DNA from 3 places in the Pectobacterium punjabense genome. Region 1 is predicted to be linked to each of the others. Evidence: riboswitches for the same ligand, from Rfam matches in the RefSeq annotation. Region 1 holds a riboswitch; each other region holds the start of a gene.
What was found. A riboswitch is a leader RNA that binds a small molecule or an ion and turns the genes downstream of it on or off. The one in region 1 is predicted to bind thiamine pyrophosphate.
Positions count from the first base shown of each region.

Region 2: linked by a shared signal. The riboswitch ahead of thiB (thiamine ABC transporter substrate binding subunit) and the one ahead of thiM (hydroxyethylthiazole kinase) in region 1 are both predicted to bind thiamine pyrophosphate.
Region 3: linked by a shared signal. The riboswitch ahead of thiC (phosphomethylpyrimidine synthase ThiC) and the one ahead of thiM (hydroxyethylthiazole kinase) in region 1 are both predicted to bind thiamine pyrophosphate.

Region 1 covers NZ_CP038498.1:3,355,159-3,360,023, forward strand. The annotation lists gene psiE (phosphate-starvation-inducible protein PsiE) at 1-351, opposite strand, end outside; gene thiD (bifunctional hydroxymethylpyrimidine kinase/phosphomethylpyrimidine kinase) at 560-1,363, opposite strand; gene thiM (hydroxyethylthiazole kinase) at 1,360-2,154, opposite strand; TPP riboswitch at 2,191-2,287, opposite strand; gene ahr (NADPH-dependent aldehyde reductase Ahr) at 2,435-3,454, shown strand; gene E2566_RS15270 (GGDEF domain-containing protein) at 3,607-4,530, shown strand; gene adhP (alcohol dehydrogenase AdhP) at 4,764-4,865, shown strand, end outside.
Region 2 covers NZ_CP038498.1:3,999,296-4,004,160, forward strand. The annotation lists gene sgrT (glucose uptake inhibitor SgrT) at 1-85, opposite strand, end outside; gene sgrR (HTH-type transcriptional regulator SgrR) at 176-1,834, shown strand; TPP riboswitch at 1,872-1,968, shown strand; gene thiB (thiamine ABC transporter substrate binding subunit) at 2,048-3,031, shown strand; gene thiP (thiamine/thiamine pyrophosphate ABC transporter permease ThiP) at 3,007-4,614, shown strand; gene thiQ (thiamine ABC transporter ATP-binding protein ThiQ) at 4,601-4,865, shown strand, end outside.
Region 3 covers NZ_CP038498.1:283,735-288,599, reverse strand. The annotation lists gene hemE (uroporphyrinogen decarboxylase) at 1-925, opposite strand, end outside; gene nudC (NAD(+) diphosphatase) at 1,042-1,824, opposite strand; gene rsd (sigma D regulator) at 1,933-2,394, shown strand; TPP riboswitch at 2,517-2,670, shown strand; gene thiC (phosphomethylpyrimidine synthase ThiC) at 2,790-4,745, shown strand; gene thiE (thiamine phosphate synthase) at 4,742-4,865, shown strand, end outside.

The DNA.
Region 1 (4,865 bases):
GATCGCCGCGGAATAGACCAGCGTATCCGACGGGCTTTTGTGATCGACAATAATCAGGCGAATGATGGCGGTGATGCCGATGTAGATAAAATAGCGCAGTGGGAAGTGATAGCCGGACTGGAAATACTTCACGATCAGCGCAATAAACTCAAAATAAAGGAAATAGATCACGATGCCTTCTATCAGCTGATAGGAGGAATCTTTCTCGTTGGAGATCAACAGCACCTTCGCCAGATGAAACGTTTCCTTGACTAAAAAAATCACCAGAATAGTCGCCAGCGCCAGCAGGCCGATATTGAGTATCGTCTGAAGCGCCTTGGCAGCCATTGCACTGCGAGCAGAACCTGCCATATGTTATCCCCACATCCTATTTCACATTAACACCAAGATTTCACAGCAAAGTAACCGGACGTTCACTCACTGTCTATGCCGAAGACGCTTAATTTACTTTGAAATTACTGGCAAATGTGTCACGCAAAGTACAAGTCAATTTACTTATACCCGCCATATTTCAGGCGGCAGGAAGCCGGCAGTGTGAAGGATTGAGGGCATATAATATTTACCACCAGCGGTGGAAGTGATGAACGGGTCCGATACCGTGCCCAACCTCCAGCGTGTCGGCCTGCTGTAGCGCCTGCTGTAAATAGTCCTTAGCTACCTTAACCGTCTCACCCCAGCTAGCGTAACGTGGCCGCAGCGCCGCCAGCGCGGCAGACAGCGTGCAGCCGGTGCCATGCGTATGACGCGTATTCACACGCGGGGAGCTAAAACGCTGCGGATCGGCCTGTCGGCTGAACAACCAGTCCGGGCTTTCCGCTTCACTGAGGTGCCCGCCTTTCATCAACACTGCCTGACAGCCCATCGCCAGCAGCGCTTCCCCCTGTTCTCGCATTTCCCGCTCGCTGGCGGCAGGCGACGTATTCAGCAGCGCGGCGGCCTCCGGCAGGTTGGGCGTAATCAGGGAAACCAGCGGCAGCAGCTCACGGCGGATCGACTCCACTGCTTCAGGCGCGAGCAGCGGGTCACCACTTTTCGCCAGCATCACGGTATCTAACACCACAAAAGGAACCGCGTAATGACGCAGACGCTCGGCAACCGTTTCGACAATATCGGCCTGCGCCAGCATCCCAATCTTGGCGCTGTCGATACGCACATCGCTCAACACGGAATCCAGCTGCGCCGCGACAAAATCCGGTTCAATCCGGTAGACGGACTGTACGCCGCGCGTATTTTGCGCCACCAGCGCGGTAATGACCGACGTGCCATAAGCACCCAAGGCTGAAAACGCTTTTAAATCCGCCTGAATCCCCGCCCCACCGCTCGGATCGGTACCCGCAATCGTCAACGCATTGATACGTTTCATGCCAGATCCTCCGCACGTAGGGTATAGAGCCGATCGAGGAAATTAGGGATAAAACTGCCTGTACCTTGTGATGCTGAAGCTGCCTGCTGCCCCGCTAACGCCATGACATAACACGCTGCCGCCACGTGGGATAAACGGTCACCGTCTAAGGAGCAGAAACCCGCAACCACCGCCGACAGCACACAGCCTGTACCGACTACACGTGTCATCATGCTATCGCCGCCGATTACCGCAATATCGCGTTCACCGTCCGTGACATAATCCACCGCGCCGGTCACCGCGACAATCGTCCCAACCTGCCGCGCCAGCTCACGCGCAGCGGGTAGCGCTGCAAGGGAATCATCGGCACTATCCACGCCCCGCCCCTGCGCGGCTACCCCAGAAAGTGCCATGATTTCAGACGCATTGCCGCGAATCGCCGCCGGTTTCCATGTCAGCAATTCCCGGCAAAATTCGGTACGGAAGGTCAAACCGCCTACAGCAACCGGATCGAGCACCCACGGCGTACCCGCCTGATGTGCGCTGCTTACCGCCGCCCGCATCGCCTCAGCGCGCGCGCGTTCCAGCGTTCCGACATTAATCAGTAACGCATCGGCCACCGCGCTGAACTGCGCGGCTTCATCGGGATCGACCACCATCGCAGGCGATGCGTTCAGCGCTAGCAGCACGTTAGCAGTAAAAGATTGCACCACGTCGTTGGTTAAACAGTGCACCAGCGGTGAAGCAGAACGAAATTGGGTCAGTGATGTTGCTGCCTGAGCGGCAGAAAAGTCGGCGGGTTGTGTATTCATAAGTCTCCCAACCGGCGTGGAAGAAGGCGGCAACCGGTGGGCATACCGTGACTTCCCTACGCTGGCATTATCCAGATCAGGTGGTACGGGTATTTCTCAGCCTTCACAAAGAAGGGCACCCCGAGTCATTTACTACGCCTCGCAGCATAAGTAAGTGATGCCAGCAAAGCAAGCCCGTCCCGCCCGACACAAAATGAAAAACCACAGGCACGTTGTGACATAGAGAAAAACGCCATAACCCTTTAGACTGATTAATCAAACCCGTACTGAGGAGATTGTGATGACGATAATCAAGAGTTATGCCGCACCGGAAGCAGGCGCAGCGCTGGAGTTGTATGAGTTTGATGCGGGTGAACTGCATGCGGAAGACGTCGAAGTCGTGGTTGATTACTGCGGCGTGTGCCATTCCGACCTGTCGATGATCGATAACGAATGGGGCATGTCGAGCTATCCGCTGGTTGCCGGGCATGAAGTGATTGGCCGTGTGCACGCATTGGGTGATGCGGCGAAGAACAAAGGATTAAAGATTGGCCAGCGCGTCGGTATTGGCTGGACAGCACGCAGCTGTGGGCATTGCGATGCCTGTATCAGCGGTAGCCAAACCAACTGCCAGCAAGGCAGCGTGCCGACGATTCTGAATAAAGGCGGTTTTGCCGATAAGATCCGAGCAAACTGGCAGTGGGCAATCCCGCTTCCTGATTCCATTGATATCGAATCTGCGGGTCCGTTACTGTGCGGCGGTATCACCGTCTTCAAACCGCTGTTAATGCACCATGTCACTGCGACCAGCCGCGTTGGCGTGATCGGTATCGGCGGTCTGGGACATATCGCGATTAAGCTCCTACACGCGATGGGTTGCGAAGTCACAGCGTTCAGCTCTAATCCGTCCAAAGAGCAGGAAGTCTTGGCGATGGGTGCCGATAAGGTCGTCAACAGCCGCGATCCACAGGCGCTGACCGCGCTGGCAGGCCAGTTCGATCTCATCATCAACACCGTAAGCGTCGATCTGGAATGGCAACCTTACTTCAACGCGCTCGCCTATAACGGGAAGTTCCATACCGTCGGCGCGGTAATGAAGCCATTTAGCGTTCCGGCCTTTACGCTTATCGCAGGCGATCGCAGCGTTTCTGGTTCTTCTACCGGTTCGCCACATGAGCTACGTTCTCTGATGAAGCTCGCCGCGCGTGCCAGCGTGAAGCCACAGACGGAACTGTTCCCAATGTCGAAAATCAACGATGCTATCCAGCACGTGCGTGACGGAAAAGCCCGTTATCGCGTCGTACTGAAAGCCGATTTTTAATCGGTAAAGACGCCTGAGCGATCGGGCGTCTGCTTTTTACACATTGGTCAGATTAACGTCATTCTCTGGAACACACCGCCGGCACCACGCGACTGAATGTATTCAATAGGTTTCATGATAGGATTGGAAGGTGATGCAAGAGGAGATCCGCAATGCCTTTTAAAGAGTATGACCACGACTTCATTGATAGAAATAAGAAGGCTTCCTCGTCAGTAAGGGTCGCCCTTTTATTGTCTGCGTTAATCATTATATTTAATCTCCTGTTCTTCAAGCACCGCGATTTTCAGGAGCAGTTGCACAATAATCCGGGGTCTTATACCGATTCGATCGCGTTGGTTTTTCTTTTTTTTATCTTATCGTGTACCAGTAAAATCTCACTGAACCATACTTCAGCCTTATCCATCCGGCTCGGGCTACATGTCTGGATATGCTCAGCCACGTTTGACTTCATGGATGAGTTTATCTATCAACCCAAACTAGTTGGGTACTATGTTGAGGATATGCTGAGAATTATTGGTATGTTTGGCGTCGGATTCGGTGTCTATACCCTGATACAGCAAATCAACAATAAGTATGTCGAAGCCAGAATACAGTCATTCAGCGATGAACTCACGCAGCTCCCTAATCGCCGGTTTTTTATTAACGAATTAAAAAAACTCGAAGCGAAAACACCCTATTTATTTATCATCGACATCGATAATTTCAAAGTCATCAATGACAAATATGGGCATACGAAAGGCGATGAAATATTAAGTAAATTCGGCCATATTCTTTCTCGTTTCGATAACAGTGAAGTCGTCGCAACTCGAATTGGTGGCGAAGAATTCGCGATTATTCTTTATGCAGGAACACAGGATCGGGCAGAGAAGCTGGCGAGAGAAGTATTAAAAAATGCCAACAAAATCATTATTAAAAATATGCATTACCTTTCTGTCAGCATTGGGGCAGGTAAAAAACAGCCGCAGGAGCCCACAGAACACTTTATGAAACGCGTAGATGTTGCACTTTATCAAGCCAAAAATACCGGCAAAGGCAAAGTGGAATGGGCTCTGGAACCGCAAGAAAAAAAACCGTAATCCAACGCAGCCTCATCCGATCACACGGCCGCACGGACGCGCCTCTCTCTAACTCATCATAAAAACTACTGTAAACAACATTCCCGCCATAGAAAACCATCGACTAAATAACTCATCATTTTGTAACAAAATTAAACGCTTCCTGATTAGTTAACTCGCCGACCTGCGTATACTCTTTTATAGGTAGAACCAAATACATTACCTCCACAACACATTCAGTAAAAGGAAGACTAATGAAAGCAGCTATCGTTACGAAGGATCATTCCGTTGAGATTCAGGACAAAAAACTACGTCCCCTCCAACACGGAGAGGCTCTGCTAAAAATGGAATGCTGT
Region 2 (4,865 bases), 640 kb from region 1:
GCTGGGTAGACATCCATCGCAACCACTTCGCTTTACACGTCGATAGATAGGTTCGATAGAACTGGGACAAACGGGAAATTGTCATGATCCACCTCCTCTCTTTCCTTGCTAGAAAGTATCGACGTAATATAGGGAAAGATAAATTGATGACTTTAGTGTAGGGAGTTCCTCTTTTATGTCTTCCCCTCGATTGCAACAACAGTTCATCCGCCTGTGGCAACACTTTCAGGGGCAAACCACCGATACCACGCTGCAAGAGCTAACCGGGGTGTTGAACTGCTCACGCCGCCACATCCGTTCGTTATTGAACGCAATGCAACAAGAAGGCTGGCTCATCTGGCAGGCAGAGGCCGGGCGAGGAAAACGTTCACAGCTCTCCTTTGTCTATACCGGATTAGCGCTACAGCAACAGCGTGCCGAAGATTTACTGGAACAGGATCGTATTGAGCAGTTGGTGCAGTTGGTGGGTGACAAAGAAGCGGTGCGCCAGATGCTACTCGCCCACCTTGGGCGAAGTTTCCGGCAAGGGAAGCATATTCTGCGCATCCTCTATTACCGCCCGTTACGCAATTTATTACCCAGTTCAGCACTACGACGCTCAGAAATGCACATTGCGAGGCAAATATTCAGCGGACTGACCAATATAAATGAGGAAAATGGGGAACTGAAACCCGATCTAGCTCATCACTGGCAGAGCCTATCTCCTCTGCACTGGCGCTTTTATCTGCGTCCAGCCATCCGCTTCCATCACGGTCGTGAACTCACGATGGATGACATCACCCTATCGTTATCGCGCCTCGCGCCGCTTCCGCTCTTCTCACATATCGAAGCCGTGACCTCACCGATGCCGTTTGTGATTGATATCCGCTTACGCAGCCCAGATAAGTGGTTGCCGTGGCTTTTGGCCAGCGTGCATGCCATGATCCTGCCGCAAGAGTGGCAAACACTGCCGAATTTCGCCCAACACCCGATTGGCACCGGCCCTTACGCCGTGGTGCGCAATAACAGCAGCCAATTGAAGATCCGCGCTTTCGATGACTATTTTGGCTATCGAGCGCTGATTGATGAGGTCAACATCTGGGTCTTGCCGGACGAACCGGAGGAAATGCCCGTCTCCGTCCAATTCCAGTCAGACAATTCTCGTCACGAACAGTTGGAAAGCCGGATGGAAGAAGGCGGTTATTTCCTGTTGTTCGACAAACGTTCACCGCTGAACAAGCGCCCAGAGGCTCAGCAATGGCTCAGGCAGGTATTTAATCCTATTTCGCTGCTCAACCACGCCAATATCAGCAACCAACGCGATTGGTCGCCAGCCTATAGCCTGCTGCCGCGCTGGCATCACCATCACCCTGACACGCCACAGTCGATGCCAAAAGGGCTGACCGACGTCACGCTCACGTTCTATCAGGAGCACCCAGAGTACCGGATATTAAGCGAGATTATGCGCACGCTGCTGGCGCAACAGGGTGTCACTCTACATGTTCAGACCATCAGCTACGAAGATTGGTATCAGGGCAATGCCGAAAGCGATATCTGGTTTGGTAGCCTGAATTGTTATCTGCCGCTCGAATTCTCTCTGTTCGCCATGCTCTATGAGCTGCCGCTGGTGCAACATTGTCTGAACGACGACCTGGATACCGACGCACAACAGTGGCGTAATCACTCGCTCCCAATGGCAGAATGGAGTGAAAAACTCATCAAAAGCGGGCAACTGCATCCGTTATTGCATCACTGGCTGCAACTTCAAGGGCAGCGCAGCATGCGCGGCGTCAGAATGAATATGCTGGGCTGGTTTGATTTTAAATCCGCGTGGTTTGCGCCGCCGGAACGCTGAGAGCCTTTCACTGCCGGACTTAACCCTTTACAATGAGCCGTTCTCAACGGGGTGCGGAAAATTTTTCGCTGAGAAGATACCCGTCGAACCTGATCCGGTTAATACCGGCGAAGGGATTTGAGAGTGCGGCTTATGCTGCCTCGAAGTCCTTTGCCACCCTATGATTCTCAGGAGTGCAAAGTGTTAAATCAATTCTTACACCGTTCAGCCACCGTGCTGAAAACCAGCCTACCTTGTTTGTTACTGCTCTCAGCATCCGCTTTCGCCAAGCCCGCGCTTACCGTTTATACCTATGACTCATTCGCTTCCGAATGGGGCCCGGGGCCCGTCATCAAGACCGCGTTTGAAAAAGAGTGCGCGTGCGAGCTGAATTTCGTCGCGCTGGAAGATGGTGCATCGCTGCTAAATCGCCTGCGTATGGAAGGAAAAAACAGTAAAGCGGACATCATTCTGGGGCTGGATAACAATTTGTTGCAGGCCGCAGAGCAAACCGGTCTGTTTGCGCCACACGGTCAGGACACCAGCACCGTCACGGTGCCGGGCGGTTGGAACAATAAAACGTTCGTTCCTTACGACTACGGCTATTTCGCCTTTGTGTATAACAAAGACACGCTGAAGAACCCGCCGAAAAGCCTGCATGAGCTGGTGGACAGCAACACGCCGTGGAAAGTGATCTATCAAGACCCGCGCACCAGCACACCGGGGCTGGGCCTGCTACTGTGGATGCAGAAAGTTTACGGCGACGATGCGCCGCAAGCCTGGCAGAAGCTAGCGAAAAAAACCGTTACCGTCACCAAAGGCTGGAGCGAAGCCTATGGTTTGTTCCTGAAAGGGGAAGCCGATCTGGTGTTGAGCTACACGACATCGCCGGCCTACCACATCATCGAAGAGAAGAAAGACAGCTACGCAGCGGCGACCTTTAGCGAAGGACATTATCTGCAAATTGAAATCGCCGGGCAGTTGGCTTCCAGCAAAAACCCCGAGCTGGCAAAACGCTTTATGCAGTTCATCCTGAGCCCAACCTTCCAGCAGGCTATCCCTACGACAAACTGGATGTATCCGGCGGTGAAAACCGAACTGCCTGCAGGCTTCGCAACGCTCGCCGTGCCTGAGAAAGCGATGCAGTTCAGCGCACAAGACGTTGCCGACCAAAGGACGCAGTGGATTCAGGCATGGCAACGCGCCGTCAGCCACTAATCGGCGGACGTCTGTGGCCAGGGCTACTGGCCACCACGTTGTTAATTTCCGTTGCCGTACTGGCTTTCGGCGCGCTGTGGATACAGGCACCAGAAAGCCAGTGGCGCACGCTATGGCATGACAGCTATCTCTGGCATGTCATTCGGTTTACCTTCTGGCAGGCCTTTCTCTCTGCGCTGTTTTCTACCGTTCCTGCGATTTTCCTCGCCAGAGCGCTGTACCGACGGCGCTTCCCCGGCCATCGCTGGTTGCTGCGCCTGTGCGCGATGACGCTGGTGTTGCCCGTACTGGTGGCCGTTTTTGGCCTGCTCAGCGTTTATGGCCGACAAGGCTGGCTGGCCTCTGCATTGGGCTGGTTCGACCTAAAATACACGTTTTCACCCTACGGACTGCAAGGTATTTTGCTGGCACACGTCTTCTTCAACCTGCCGCTGGCAACCCGACTGCTATTGCAATCCTTAGAAGGCATCGCCACCGAGCAGCGCCAGTTAGCCGCCAATCTGGGCATGAATAGCTGGCAACATTTCCGTCTGTTGGAGTGGCCCGCCCTGCGCAGGCAAATTTTACCCACTGGCGCGCTAATTTTTATGCTCTGCTTTGCCAGCTTTGCCACAGTTCTATCACTGGGCGGTGGCCCGCAGGCGACCACGATTGAGCTGGCTATCTATCAGGCATTGAGCTTTGATTACGATCCGGCACGCGCGGCACTGCTGGCGTTAATTCAGATGGTTTGCTGTCTCGGTTTGGTGCTGCTGAGTCAGCGGCTGGGACGAATTCTGCCTGTCGGCAGTACGCAGCAGCTTTCATGGCGCAACCCGCAAGATAGCGCCTTAAGCCGCCTCACCGATGGCCTGATGATTGGCGCGCTGTTGCTGCTGGTCATTCCCCCTTTGCTAGCCGTGGTGGTTGATGGCGTGAACCGCTCGCTGGTTACCGTGCTGCAACAGCCCGTACTCTGGCAAACGCTGTTTACTTCGCTGCGCATTGCCCTAGGCGCTGGGCTCCTGTGTCTGGTGTTAACCATGATGCTGCTCTGGAGCAGCCGCGAACTCAAGTTACGCCAGAAGCCACTCTACGGGCAGTTGATGAACCTGAGCGGGATGCTCATCCTCGCCATGCCCGGTATTGTGCTGGCAACTGGCTTTTTTCTGCTGCTGAATAACAGCATCGGGCTGCCACAATCCCCCTATGCGCTGGTCGTGTTCACGAATGCGCTGATGGCAATTCCATATGCCATTAAGGTGTTGGAAAACCCGATGTTGGACGTTGCCGAACGCTACAATCGGCTCTGTACATCGCTGGATATTCGCGGCTGGCAAAGGCTGAAGCTAATCGAACTTGCCGCCCTGAAGCAGCCGTTAGCGCAGGCGTTGGCCTTTGCCTGCGTATTGTCTATCGGCGACTTCGGCGTCATCGCACTGTTCGGCAATGAGCAGTTCCGTACGTTGCCGTTCTATCTGTATCAGCAAATTGGTTCCTATCGCAGCGCCGACGGTGCGGTCACGGCACTGTTGTTGATGCTGCTGTGCTTTATGTTATTTACCCTGATTGAGAAACTGGCAGGCCGTCATGATCGCGCTTGAGAAATTGACCTACTTCTATCAGCACTTGCCTATGCGCTTTGATTTTCACGTCAAACCGGGTGAGCGCATCGCCATCCTCGGCCCCAGCGGCGCTGGGAAAAGCACACTGCTGAATCTGATTGCCGGTTTCCTGATGGCAGACAGCGGCGAATTACGGCTTAACGGCGCTCCCCACCGCGAAACGCCCCCCGCTAAACGACCGGTTTCTATTCTATTTCAGGAAAACAACCTGTTTCCTCACCTGACGATTG
Region 3 (4,865 bases), 1.7 Mb from region 1:
CCACTTCCTGTTCGATCCGTGCCGGATCGGCATATAACATTGAGGGGTCCATATTTCCCTGTAGCGCGACTTTATCGCCTACACGACGGCGTGCATCAGCAATGTCACTCGTCCAGTCCAGCCCCAGCGCATCACAACCTGTTTCAGCCATCGCCTCTAGCCACTGCCCTCCGCCCTTGGTGAAGAGCGTCACTGGCACACGGCGACCTTCATTCTCACGCAGTAAACCATCAACAATCTTATGCATGTAACGCAGGGAGAACTCTTTGTAGTCGCGCCCGCTCAGCGCGCCACCCCAGGTATCGAATACCATCACGGCCTGCGCACCAGCACGAATTTGCGCGTTGAGATAAAGAATGACGCTATCCGCCAGCTTATCCAGCAACAGGTGTAGCGTTTTAGGCTCAGCAAACATCATTTTCTTGATGACGGTAAACGCTTTGCTGCTACCGCCTTCCACCATATAGGTCGCCAGCGTCCACGGGCTGCCCGAGAAACCGATAAGCGGCACTGCACCGGCGAGATTTTTACGGATCGTTCGCACCGCGTTCATCACATAACCGAGTTCCTGTTCTGGATCGGGAACAGGCAGTTTAACGACATCGGCATGAGAGGTGATGGGAGAGTGGAAGCGTGGGCCTTCCCCGGCTTCAAAATAAAGTCCTAAGCCCATCGCATCAGGGATAGTCAGGATATCGGAGAACAGGATCGCCGCATCCAGCGCATAGCGCCGTAAAGGTTGTAACGTGACTTCACACGCCAGCTCTGCATTTTTGCACAGTGACATAAAATCACCCGCCTGCGCACGCGTTGCCTTATATTCTGGTAGATAACGCCCCGCCTGACGCATCATCCACACTGGGGTGACATCAACAGGTTGGCGCAATAACGCCCGCAAATAGCGATCGTTTTTCAGGTCGGTCATGTTCTCTTCCTTTCGGCCTCACGGCGGTTCTACACCAGATAGATGTGATGAAGCGGATGCGTTATAAAACGAACGTGTTATGAAACCAATACATTAATAGCGCAAATAGTACCACGTCAGCCTTCGTTCTCGTGATAAGCACGGCACAACACCACCGTATCTTCGATAAGTCGACGCGCCACGGTGCCCAGCGGAGGCAACTGCGGAAGTTGGTCATAGCGGAACCAGCCCGCGTCACGCAACTCTTTCGGATCGTGCTTGATTTCTCCACCCGCATAATCCGCTGTAAACGCCATCATCAGCGAATGAGGGAATGGCCAAGGCTGAGAACTCACGTAACGCAGGTTTTTTATCTGAATGTGGCTTTCTTCCATTACCTCACGTACGACAGTCTGTTCCAGCGTTTCGCCCACTTCCACAAACCCCGCCAGCACGGTATACATGTTTCCACGATGTCGGTTGTGCTGCGCCAGCAAAATCTCCTTGCCACGCCGAATTGCGACGATGATGCAGGGCGCGATCTGCGGATAATAACGTTCCTTGCAGTGGTGACATAAGCACGCCAGTTCCGTCTTGCTCCGCACCATTTCATGGCCGCAGTAACCACAAAAGCGATGGGAGCGATAGAATTCAGCCAGCTGTACGCCTCGCCCCGCCAGTTGGAATAAGCCCGCGTCTTGATCGAGCAGTTGGCGAACGGATGCCATGCCCGTATCCCGCCCTTGGCAAACCAGCCAGGCAGGCTGCCCTTGCCATTCACCGATTTGACGAGCCACTTTCCCCTGCAACGACCACGCCGTCGCCGTTCCGCGCGGTAATTCTCCTTGGGGTAGCCAGATTTGTATCGCATCGCTAACTATCCACCAGCCGGTTTCATCACCTTTTAGCGTCTGTTCCATATCTTTTTATTGCTCCACTGCCACTTCACTGGCATTTTACATTCAGAGTGATTACATAAGTTTTATAACTGGGATTTCAGTTATTTCTTACCGTTCACGGAGTCAACAATGCTAAACCAGCTACAAAGTCTGACTGAATACGTTGGTGGCAATAATGCGTTAATCGACCAATGGCTACAAGCGCGTAAGCAGCTTCTGGTGGCTTACTATCATCTGGTCGGCATCAAGCCGAACAAGGAAGCGCTTTCTCTTTTGGATGAAGAGGCATTGGATAATTTTTGCCAGAATCTGGTGGACTATCTTTCTACTGGCCACTTTCATTTATACGAAAAAATGCTGCATGAAGCAGCGACCCACAGCGAACAAGTATTGGCGCTTTCCACCCAGCTCGACCTCGCCCTGCAAAACAATACGCAGCAAATCATGACGTTTTACGATAGCCATCTGGCAGCCGCCATCGACCATGATAACTGCATCGAATTCCAGCAGGCACTTTCCAGCGTCGGTGAAGCATTAGAAGAGCGTTTTACGTTAGAAGACAACATGATCAGGCAGGTTTACGACAACTAACCGTCATTTGACGTTATTTAAGAACATCACCACGCGCTGTACAGGCAAAAGCGGCACGCTTTGACATCCGCGTTTTGCCGTCATACAGTGTAGGGGTTTTATTGACCCGTTTAACAGACGGGCAAATCTTGTCGGAGTGCCTAGCGTGCTCGTGTTTTGTTTTACGAAATCAATCGTTTTACGAAACCTATGAGCGCACAGGCTGAGACCGTTAATTCGGGATCCGCGGAACCTGATCGGGTTAATACCTGCGAAGGGAACAAGAGTAATGCACCTCATTGAGATTGAGCCCAAGGCTGCGTATTTGCACATACCCACGCTAAAACTCGATATCATTATTACTCCCTCCGGCTCCAGACAAGCAATCTTCCCTTTACGTCTTACAGGAACTTGCTATGTCTACAGAACCCTTGTCTACAGAACCAATGCTGTCCAAATCAGGCCGCCGTGAACAACGCGCCGCCGCCCAACAGTTTATTGAAACCTTACAGGGAACCGCCTTTCCCAATTCCAAACGCATTTACCTTGCAGGCTCGCGCGACGACATCGCCGTACCGATGCGTGAAATTCAGCTCAGCCCGACGCGACTCGGCGGCAGCAAAGACAATCCCCAATACGAGCCCAATGAGCCGATCCCGGTTTACGATACGTCAGGGCCTTATGGCGATCCCGCTGCGCAACCCGATGTCCGCGTTGGGCTAGCGAAGCTGCGCGCCAGCTGGATTGCAGAACGTCACGACACCGAGGCGCTATCTGGCGTCAGCTCCGATTTCACCCAGCAGCGCCTAGCGGATGCCGGTCTGGATCATCTGCGTTTTGAGCATTTGCCACGACCGCTGCGTGCCAAAGCAGGTAAACGCGTCACCCAACTCCACTATGCGCGACAGGGGATCATTACCCCGGAAATGGAATTTATCGCCATTCGCGAAAATATGGGACGCGAACGCATTCGCACCGACGTACTGCGCCAGCAGCATCCGGGGCAAAGTTTTGGCGCTCTCCTGCCGGAGAACATCACGCCGGAATTTGTCCGTCAGGAAGTGGCCGCCGGTCGCGCCATTATTCCTTCCAACATCAACCACCCCGAGTCAGAGCCAATGATTATCGGTCGCAATTTTCTGGTGAAGGTTAACGCCAATATCGGCAACTCCGCCGTGACCTCCTCCATCGAAGAAGAGGTGGAAAAGCTGGTCTGGTCTACCCGTTGGGGCGCAGATACGGTGATGGATCTCTCAACCGGCCGCTATATTCACGAAACCCGCGAGTGGATTCTGCGCAACAGCCCCGTCCCCATCGGAACCGTACCGATCTACCAGGCGCTGGAAAAAGTGAACGGCGTGGCGGAAAACCTGAACTGGGAAATGTTCCGCGATACGCTGCTGGAACAGGCGGAACAGGGCGTGGACTATTTCACCATCCACGCGGGTGTCCTGCTGCGCTACGTTCCGATGACAGCCAAACGCCTGACCGGCATCGTCTCACGCGGCGGTTCTATTATGGCGAAGTGGTGCCTGTCACATCACAAAGAGAGCTTCCTGTACGAGCACTTCCGTGAAATCTGTGAAATTTGTGCCGCTTATGACGTCGCGCTGTCACTGGGTGACGGCTTACGCCCCGGCTCCATTCAAGATGCCAACGACGAGGCGCAATTTGCCGAGCTGCATACGTTAGGCGAGCTGACTAAGATTGCTTGGGAATATGACGTACAGGTGATGATCGAAGGCCCCGGCCACGTTCCGATGCAGATGATCCGCCGCAACATGACCGAAGAGCTGGAGCACTGCCATGAAGCACCGTTCTATACGCTCGGCCCATTAACCACCGATATCGCACCAGGCTACGATCACTTCACCTCCGGCATCGGTGCCGCCATGATCGGCTGGTTCGGCTGCGCGATGCTCTGCTACGTGACGCCGAAAGAGCATCTTGGCTTGCCGAACAAAGAAGACGTCAAACAAGGGCTGATTACCTACAAGATCGCCGCCCACGCCGCCGATCTGGCGAAAGGTCATCCCGGTGCGCAGATCCGTGACAACGCTATGTCGAAAGCGCGCTTCGAATTCCGCTGGGAAGATCAGTTCAATCTGGCTCTCGATCCGCAAACGGCACGCGCCTACCACGATGAAACACTGCCGCAGGAATCTGGCAAAGTCGCCCACTTCTGTTCCATGTGCGGCCCCAAATTCTGCTCGATGAAAATCTCACAGGAAGTGCGCGATTACGCCGCGAAACAGGAAGCAGAAGCCAAACCGATTGAAGTTGGCATGGCGCAGATGTCACAGGAATTCCGTTCTCGCGGCAGCGAGCTTTATCACAGCGCCACCAGCCTGCCAGCCGAGGAAAACCAATGACGGACTCAACGCCTTTTGCCCCAACAGCACAGCGGCTGGGGCTCTATCCCGTTGTCGATAGCGTGGAATGGATTGAACGCCTGCTCAGTGTAGGGGTGAAAACGATCCAGCTAAGAATCA